3 regions of the Lysinibacillus sp. RS10 genome follow, and region 2 is predicted to be linked to each of the others. Evidence: riboswitches for the same ligand, from Rfam matches in the RefSeq annotation. Region 2 holds a riboswitch; each other region holds the start of a gene.
The links. Region 2 has a riboswitch for S-adenosylmethionine ahead of ACB089_RS04170 (Na+/H+ antiporter NhaC family protein). Riboswitches for the same ligand answer to the same signal wherever they lie in the genome.

Region 1: linked by a shared signal. The riboswitch ahead of ACB089_RS22815 (O-acetylhomoserine aminocarboxypropyltransferase/cysteine synthase family protein) and the one ahead of ACB089_RS04170 (Na+/H+ antiporter NhaC family protein) in region 2 are both predicted to bind S-adenosylmethionine.
Region 3: linked by a shared signal. The riboswitch ahead of ACB089_RS16285 (YezD family protein) and the one ahead of ACB089_RS04170 (Na+/H+ antiporter NhaC family protein) in region 2 are both predicted to bind S-adenosylmethionine.

What each region holds. Positions count from the first base shown of each region.
Region 1 is NZ_CP167122.1:4,555,617-4,558,899, forward strand. It holds gene ACB089_RS22810 (hypothetical protein) at 13-399, opposite strand; gene ACB089_RS22815 (O-acetylhomoserine aminocarboxypropyltransferase/cysteine synthase family protein) at 707-2,008, opposite strand; SAM riboswitch class I at 2,125-2,238, opposite strand; gene ACB089_RS22820 (glycerol-3-phosphate acyltransferase) at 2,394-3,026, shown strand; gene ACB089_RS22825 (succinate CoA transferase) at 3,232-3,283, opposite strand, start outside.
Region 2 is NZ_CP167122.1:825,559-828,841, reverse strand. It holds gene ACB089_RS04185 (hypothetical protein) at 1-11, shown strand, start outside; gene ACB089_RS04180 (hypothetical protein) at 307-558, shown strand; gene ACB089_RS04175 (hypothetical protein) at 582-776, shown strand; SAM riboswitch class I at 1,441-1,548, shown strand; gene ACB089_RS04170 (Na+/H+ antiporter NhaC family protein) at 1,657-2,937, shown strand; gene ACB089_RS04165 (DUF3427 domain-containing protein) at 3,178-3,283, opposite strand, start outside.
Region 3 is NZ_CP167122.1:3,173,322-3,176,604, forward strand. It holds gene ACB089_RS16275 (VOC family protein) at 1-397, opposite strand, end outside; gene ACB089_RS16280 (flavin reductase family protein) at 623-1,111, shown strand; gene ACB089_RS16285 (YezD family protein) at 1,410-1,565, opposite strand; SAM riboswitch class I at 1,635-1,730, opposite strand; gene ACB089_RS16290 (phosphopantothenoylcysteine decarboxylase) at 2,062-2,736, opposite strand; gene ACB089_RS16295 (LysR family transcriptional regulator) at 2,923-3,283, opposite strand, start outside.

The DNA.
Region 1 (3,283 bases), 1.4 Mb from region 2:
TATGAGGGAGAACTAACTAGCTTTTGATAGCATTTGATAACGATATGTTGATATAACCTGTTGTACAAGTTCAATTTCTTCTTGCGTAAAGTTTGGTATTGCATACGTACGTTCAACTAATTGGAATGTACCGTATTTTAAGTAATACTCTGTCGCAGGTACAGGAATGTGACTTGCACCATATATTTCATATGCTTTGAAGACCTCTTTTACTATATAGCCTTCCTCTTTAGCATAAACGAATTCATTAAAAGCAGAATGTCCAAATGTCTGTACCCATTTGCTTTCAACTGACGCAAGTATGTTTTGAATGGACATGTTGTTCACAAACACATGATTTTCATTTAGTTCATAAATAAGATAAGATGCAATGTTTTGCGCACTATAAACATTTCCCATTTAAAACACTCCTTTATCATCAGTTTTTAGATCCGTGTAGCTACTGGCTACGCAAATATTCAGTACTTATGAAAAACAATTTGGTTCTAGGTTGGTAGCCTTTCGAACACTTAAGTTATTCCCTAGTATAATACAAGGATTTAAACAAGTCAATAATACTTATCAAATTACTAGGAATTATTTGTGCATACTTTCGGATTACTTACCAAATGGGGTAAGTGGTTGATGCAGCAACGTTTTACGTATTACCAAATGAGGCCCATCGAATGAGACAATACGTAAACGCTACAACATTAGCCAATTTTTATTAAGCCTCTATTGTTTGTTGAGAAGCTGTTACTTGTTCAATAGCTTGTTCTAAATCTGCAATGATATCCTCTACTGCCTCTAAACCGATTGATAAGCGAATGAGCGACTCGGTTACACCAGTTTGGATTAACTCTTCAGCTGATAATTGCTGATGTGTAGTAGATGCTGGATGAATAATTAATGATTTGGCATCCCCTACATTTGCTACGTGCGAGAATAATTTCACACTATCAATTAGTTTACGCCCTGCTTCACGTCCACCTTTAATACCGAATGTAAGCACTGAACCGAAGCCATTTCTCAAATATTTTTTTGCTAAATCATGAGTAGGGAAATCTTCTAAGCCATTGTAATTTACATATTCCACAGAAGGGTGGTTTCGTAAATATTCAGCTACTGCCAATGCATTTTCATTGTGTTTAGGAATACGCAAATGAAGCGTTTCTAAACCTTGTAATAAATTAAATGCTGCATCTGCACTTAACGTTGGTCCAAAGTCGCGTAGCAATTGTACACGCAGTTTTGTGGCAAATGCAGCCTCTGCTGTGTCAATACCATAACGCAAACCGTGATAAGAAGCATCTGGCTCAGTAAAGCCTGGGAAACGTCCACGAGTCCAATCAAACTTTCCTGCATCTACTACAACGCCACCTAAAGTTGTACCATGTCCGCCAATCCATTTTGTTGCGGAATGAACGACGATATCTGCACCGAAGTCAATTGGTGTAGAGCCATATGGTGAAGCAAATGTACTATCAATAATTAATGGCAAGCCGTTTTCATGTGCAATATTCGCTACTGCTTCAATATCTAGCACTTTTAAACTTGGGTTACCATAAATTTCAGCGAATACCGCTTTTGTTTTATCGGTAATCGCTGCTCGGAAATTTTCAGGGTTTGTTTCGTCTACAAAAATTGTTTTAATACCGTAGTTTGGTAGTGTATTGGCAAATAAATTATAAGTACCTCCATATAAAGAACTCGCCGCGACAATTTCATCACCTGCACCCGCAAGATTTAAAATGGAAAATGCGATAGCTGCTGCACCAGATGAAAGTGCTACTGCTGCTGTACCGCCCTCTAATAAAGCAACGCGTTTTTCAAAAACATCTACAGTTGGGTTTGTAATACGAGTGTAAATATTGCCAGCTTCCTCTAAGGCAAAAAGACGTTGCGCATGAGCAGTGTCTTTAAAAACGAAAGCTGTTGAGCGATATACGGGTACTGTTCGAGATCCTGTTACTGGGTCTGGCTCTTGGCCACCGTGTAACAGCAATGTTTCTGGTTTAAAATTTGTCATTGTATACCTCCAAATGGTTATTTGTTTACGATGGCACCGGAGATGAGGAGGATTTTTCAGTAGAAAACAAAAACCCTCTTCAGCTAAGAAGAGGGTTGCGGTTGCAAGTTTTCCTCCCCTTATCTGCCAGATCCAAGTAAGAATCTGTAGGAATTAGCACCTTAGCAAGTTCGTCACTTACTGGTTGCCGGGCATCATAGGGCCTATCCCTCCGCCGCTCTTGATAAGAGTATGAGATTCAATTTCCATCGTTGTTACAAAGTATAAACATAGACTTTTTTTCTGTCAACACTAAAATTTTATTTTTTCCGAAACTTCTGTCTGCTTCTGAACGTATTACGAACGCATACACTATTTTAGTATTTATTTAGAAAGGAGGAGTTTTATGGTAAAAGCCGTTATCATTTTTCTACTTGTTGGTTATTTAATTGGCTGTATTCACGGCTCTAAAGTTGCGCAGTTTTTATCCGGGGTAGATCTAAAAAAGACTGGTCATGGCAATGCTGGTGCTTCCAATGCAACACTTTCCCTTGGATGGAAATACGGCGTATTAGTCGCACTTATCGATATCGGTAAAGGTGTAGCAGCTATTATAGGTGCCCATTTCTATCTAGCAGATGCAACAAATTTAACAGAAGTACAAGTTTGGCTCTTAACCTATATCATAGCTGCCGGTGTCATCCTAGGTCACAATTTTCCATTTCATATGGGCTTCAATGGCGGCAAAGGAACTGCATCAATCATAGGGATCCTACTAGCAGTTGATTGGGAGATTGGTTTATTCGCACTCATTTTATTTGTTATTTTATCTTTCGCGACGAATTATTTAATTGTCGGTGTACTTGAATTTTATCTTGTTTTTTGTACAGCAACATATTTATGGATTCCTGGAGTAGGTCCAACGATTATAGCCCTACTACTTTTTGCAATAGCAATCATTTTGCATATTGAAAATATTAATAGATTAATTCAGGGAACTGAGCCTAAAGTGACTTCTGCATTTAAAAAAAAGAAATAACCAGGTGTGTTGATTAACTATTTTTATCCATCCTGATTAGAAGGCTTTGATTTCTGCTACGGGCTGGGGCTTACCCGATCACTTCAAGGGCTCAAACGATCACTCAGAGACCTTGCTTGACCCTAGCTTTTCGCGCAATACATTCTTAACAACTAAAAGCCTTGAAGGAACAAGTCAACTGTCCTTCAAGGCTTTCTTCATTTTATTATTTCGATAATGCAGGGTCCTTCATCGTCCCGTTTTTTGCGTAATTTACA
Region 2 (3,283 bases):
ACGCATATTGATTAAATAAATCAGCCAATCTTCATTCGTAATAAAACGCCAAAGTTTCATTAATACGACAAGCGCCATTACGAGAAGGATTACATGTCGACTATGACTATAAATAAGAAAAAGTTGAATGAAACTGGAGTTCTAATTTACCGAGTAAAATAGGTCCATTCGGTGCTGCTTTAATATTATATCCATATGAATAGGAGTGGTTAGAAGCACAAGATAATAATAGAAAAATTTAATTCTATAAAAAGGGTATCAATTCTTTGATATCCTTTTTTAACCTTTTAAAAGAAGGTGAAAACTTTGGGTTATGTGTTAATAAATACATTTATTTTATTACTTATTATTTTATTTGCTGAATCATTAATGTATTTAATTACAATAAAAAATACAAAATTAAAAAGCATTTTAACTTATATAGTAATGGCAGTAATAGCGTTTATCACCAGTCAATATATACCTAATGATTTTAAGGAATTTACAAAAACGTTTGCTAAAGCATTTTTAATTTTAGCAATAGTATCTTTATTTTACAAAAATACCAATATTAATTAAAATGGAAGGACTAAATATCGACTATGACTACTAACAAGAAAAAGTTGATTGAATCCGGAGTTGTAGGTCAATGGAGTAATGGATTTTATGTAGCATTAGCCTATGGAATGTTATTCGTTTCTTTAATGCTCGTAACAGACAAAGAGCTTACAATTAATGTTTTAGCTATACCCGCTTTAGTTTTATTTTTAGTTGTTAGCGTTACTGAATATTTGTGACGAGAGACGGAAAAAAAGATATGCCTCAATGGATTATAGTGGGAGCATTTGTTATTGCTGTTCTTACTGCAATAGGTATGACGGTTATTTCAAACTGAGGGAGTGAGAAGATGCTACATAATAAAATAAAATATATCGGATTTTTAGCTATGCTTATATTTGGAGGCATTTTTATTTTCAGATGGTTTCTTCGAGATGAATTATTATTAGATCAATTAATTGGTTTTGTGGTAGGTTCTATTCTTTTTATAGTGTCTTTTTTTGTTAAAAGAAACTAAATCAGTCTAGTCGTCTCTACGATTACTATTGAGCTTTTTAAATATATCTCTTTACAATAGATGATTACTTTTTTTTGCTTCACATTTTCTATACCTTCAATTTCTGCAAATGCACCTACATCTTTGTCATTCTCCTGTATTAACAATCTAATTGCCTATCGTCGTGATAGATGGTTCTATGATTACACCAATATTTTTAACATCTTAATTTAGCACTTCATGAATCGCTCCTCTCTTTTTTTACCATAGTCGCCTTAAAGCGAATTTTCTTTCTTAAAAAAATGTTTTTATGTTCTCTGAAATAGTATTTAATTAAAAACATGTTGCAAATATAGATGTTTTATTATAGTATTTCATTATTGTGCAAAAAAATAATATATTTTTTCTTCTTATCAAGAGAGATGGAGGGACTGGCCCTATGATATCTCGGCAGCGGAACTTTGTGATTAAGTTACTGTGCCAAATCCAGCAAGCAATGGCTTGATAGATAAGAGGAGTGTTTTATAAATATAAGACCTCTTCTTGTTATTTCAAGAAGAGGTCTTTTTTTAGAAAAAAAATGGACAAGGATGTATCCATTTTTAAATTTTGGAGGTAGAACAATGAAGAAAGAGAATCCATGGGCGCTGATCCCATTTGTTGTTTTTTTAGTTTTATTTATTGGTTCAGGGGTTATTACAGGTGATTTTTATGCCTTTCCTGTCATTGTAGCCATTGCCATTTCGGGCGCTGTGGCTCTGGCGATGAATCGAAAAGAATCGTTTTCGCGGAAGGTTGATATTTTCTGCAAAGGCGCAGGAAATTTAAATGTCATGCTGATGGTTGTTATTTTTCTTTTGGCTGGGGCCTTTTCAGAGGTAGCAAAAGGTATGGGGGCTGTGGACTCCACTGTTAACTTTGCTTTATCGGTCATTCCGCCAAACCTGCTTGTCGTAGGCTTGTTCATCATTGCCTGCTTTATCTCCCTGTCAATGGGTACATCGGTGGGAACGATTGTTGCACTGGCGCCGATTGGAGTTGGGATAAGCGAGCATATCGAACTTTCCATGGCTTTAGTAATGGCAGCGATTGTCGGCGGTTCGATGTTTGGCGATAATTTATCCATTATTTCAGATACAACCATTACTGCCGTTCGTTCACAAGGCGCACAAATGAAGGATAAATTTAAGGTGAATTTTTGGATTGTGTTACCGGCAGCTGTTGTAACGAGCATTATTTTAGGGGTTATCACAATGGGGGAAACCGCACAAGTAGAACATTTAAGCTATAGTTGGGTAAAAATTGTTCCCTATGTTTTAGTTATTATTTTAGCGTTAGCTGGCATGAATGTTTTCTTTGTTCTGGCATTTGGGATTGTTCTCGCCGGTGCTGTGGGCTTAGCGGATGGCAGCTATCACTTAATGAGCCTTATGCAAACGATTGGCGAAGGAATGTCAGGCATGTATGAAATGGCATTTCTTGCAATATTAATCGCTGGAATGGTGGAGGTTATTAAGTTTAACGGAGGAATCGACTTCCTGCTTCACCTTGCGACACGAAGAATTAAATCAAAAAAGGGTGCTGAATTTGGGATTGCCGGCCTTGTGGGTCTAACTAATTTATCTACAGCCAATAATACGATTGCTATTTTAATTGCTGGTCCACTTGCAAAAAATATTGCTGATCAGTATGAGATTGAGCCAAGAAAGTCCGCAAGTATATTAGATATTTTCTCCTGTACGGTCCAAGGTCTTCTCCCATACGGAGCCCAATTCCTGGCAGCCGCAAGCGTAGCCGGAATATCGCCAGTGAGCATGCTACAATACTCTTTCTATCCGATCTTGATAGGAATTTGCGGGATCATCGCTATCCTTATTGGATACCCGAAACAAAAGAAAGCCTGAGCTTCATCACTTTAGAGTGACAGGTGTGGCTTTAGAAAATATTGATTTTACATTGAAAATAATCCAATTGTTTTGAAAGAAAGATTAATCAAAACGATTGGATTTTTTTATTTAAGGCTATTCTTTTTTGATAAAAAATTTTAATAAGGTTGATTAAATGATATTCAAGAATTTTACCCCTTAATTTCCTCGTATTTAAGAGAAAAACCCGAAGCAATTAGTTCACTTCGAGTTTAACTTTCATTCATCTACTAAATAACGGTAGATATCATAATGTACAGGTTGCTCTAGTACCAAATTCATCGTAACGACTGATAGATTATTTCCTTTTCCATCAGGCATTTTT
Region 3 (3,283 bases), 2.3 Mb from region 2:
AATGCAATAGCTTCCATTCTATGACGGAGCCATCTGGTCTTGTTCGACTGCAAGCATCAGGACCATACACCTCAAAACCAAGTGCACGCAAACGTTGTCCTTCTTCTTCAATATTTTTTGTACGTAATGCAATTCGTGAAAATCCATAATGCTCCTGCGCCCGCTTAAACGTATAGTGTAGGGAATAAGGCAATTCCGCTGCATTTTCAAATAAATGACGATCATAAATTGCTATTTGCTCAATATAGTTTAATCCAAAGTAGCTTAGCGCATTATATGTCCCCCACATTGTGTGTTGACCGCCGTTAACTGTATGGATATTACGTTTGTTTAAAAAAACCTTTGCATTGTCTGGTGATTGAACTTGATGAACTAGATGGTCAAAATATAAAGTCATGACTACCCCCCTTTTTTCTCCCACCATTATATACTTTACCTGTTAGTTTTGTTGGTTTAAAATAAAATTAAGAATATTCAATTTGTTAAGAAGTTGCTATATTTTATGCTAACTATTTCAAGATGCTCAGCAAGGAAGTTACTATTTGCTGATCATCAAAGAAAAAAGTTTTTCATTTAGGTAAATCGATGTTATATTCACATAAAATAACAAGAGGTGATTAGAATGACAGACAAAGTAGCTGCTTTTAAACTAGCATTGGGTAATTATCCAACAGGCGTTACGGTTGTCACAGCTTGTAATGACGCTGATGAACCTATTGGCTTAACTGTCAATTCCTTTGCGTCAGTTTCCATAGATCCACTGCTTATTTTATGGTCGCTCGATAAAAAATCACAGCTTCATCCATATTTTACAGCAGCTAAAAAGTTCGCTGTGAATATTTTAGCGAGCAATCAAGAACATTTATGTACACTATTTTCAAGTAAAATCCCAGATCGTTTTGCTCAGGCAAAGTGGTCAACTTCCGTTCATGGTCTACCGGTTTTACACGATACTGTAGCCACTTTACAATGCACAACCTTTCAACAAATCGATGCAGGAGACCATACGATATTTATTGGGCAGGTCCTAGCCATTGATCATGCACAAAAGGAGCCCCTACTCTATCATCGTAGACATATTGGGGAAATCCCTAAAAGTTTTTATAGCTAAGATACTATCTCATAAGCAATTAGAATTGACTACATGTAAAAACAGGATGGTTCATCGTAATCCTCCTGTTTTTTTGTATCATAAACAATTGCTGAAGATTGAGCCATATGATGAAACGCTATTAATGTCGATATCTTAAAGAAGAATGTTCAATTTTAACGGAGATACTGCACAGCAGGACCTCTACAATAATCCAGCACCTCTGGCTAACTTCCAAAAAAAGCCACAAATAAGCAAAGAAAATAATCCCTGCTTTCTTTGTGGCCTTCAAATATCTAGCAAACTGACATCCTATTATTTACTTTTTCTGTGGAAATCTCTGCTTTTCAAGTCTGTTAATCTGAACAATGACACCGTCTTGAATCGTAATGTTCACTTCTCCATATTCTAAATTCTGAATGGCCTTTGCAATTGCCTCTAGCTTTTTGTCATCGATCTTTGCCTGTTGAGTCATCCGATACACCCCTTCTTTTTACATACTTTTTGTACATAAGAGGCCAACGCATCAAATTGATTTATAGCCCCCTTATCTCTCAGATAGCCCTGTTGGATTTGGCACCTACACTATTGGTTGCCGAGGCTTCATTGGGCCAAGTCCCTCCACCTCTCTCGATAAGAGTATTATGTTTCTTGGAAATAATTCTATAATTCAGAAAACCTATTGTCAATATAAATATTACAATTCCTAGTCGAATACTTTGTAATTAAGTAAAAAGGATTATTTAAAGTTCGAATATTTTAGTTAAGACGTTTATTTTCCTTGAAGCTTACTATACACAAGTTATTTTATTCCGTATTAAAAGGCAGTATTACTCCCACCATTCACTTATTACAGAATGAAATGCATTTTCAGAAAACCTAACGCATACAACTTCTTTTTAAATATTCACTAAATAATTTAAACAAAACAAAAAAACTGTGCAGATCATTTTCTCTACACAGTTTTCACTTTACGTATTTTGTAAAAAATCTATTAATGCTTTCGCTGTTTGTTGCTTGCCCACTACCTTTGTTGGTTCGCCTTTAGCTGGTACAATCCAATGTGGCTCATCTCCACCATATAATGACTGCGAGCTATTTGCTACCATAAACTGAGCGTTAGCCGATTCCATCCGTAGACGTGCGCGAGACAGTAAAAATTCCTCATCATCTGTTGCCTCGAGTTTAAAGCCCACTAAAGTAACATTCGGTTGCCACTCTTTTATCTGACCTAATACTTTAGGTGCCTTTTTAAAGTGAATGATAGGTGGCTCGTCAGATGGCATTTTACCTGCTTCCTCCATTAAATTTCCGGATTGGTCATATACTTTATCAATGAGCCAATCTGAGCCAGCTGCCGCCATAATAACGATATCCACCTGTTCTTCCTGAACAGCCTGTCGAACTTTCTCGCCTAAATCCTCTATACCTTCAAATCGAATGGTACGCATTTTATCTTTGTTTGTCGGAAGTTGTGCGAAATAACCATGCATATACAAGACGTTAGCTTCAGCCGCTAGTGCCGCCTCAGCTAAATAACAGCCCATCGACCCTTTTGATAAATTCGTATGCCCTCGCACACGGTCCCATTTTTCAAGCGTTCCCCCACTTGTAATGAGTACGGTCTTACCTCGTAATGTCCCCATACACTCACCTTTTTTCTAAAAAATATACAAATACTATTTTAACTTAAGGATATGTTAAGCTTCAATGTTGTTTTTATAGGGCATATTGCTCTTCTCTATAAGTTAGCTCAAAATTTTTGGATCATCACCATAACGTGTAGTTGATTTCCGTTCCGACTGGGTACAACTTTCGGTGATGAGCTAAAATTATTCCATATTTTGTTCTTTCAACCAGGTTTTTAATATTTCCGCAAATTTTTTGGTCACGGGTGATGCCTGGTGTTTCATTGCTATTCCAATTGTACGATAACCACCTTGTTTTAAAGGAATGGCTTTTATCGTAGTAGGCAAGTTATTCGTAACTAATTTCGGTAAAATACTAATGCCAAGCTGGTGAGAAATCATCGAAATTATCCCTACCTCTTCTGATAGTTCGAAACGAATATTTGGCTTTACGTGATATTGCTCTAAAAGTACTTTTACATCATTTGTCCCTTTATAAGAAGTCATGATAAATGGCATGTCTTCTAATTCCACTATATCAATTTCTGTTTTATCATAAAGTAGA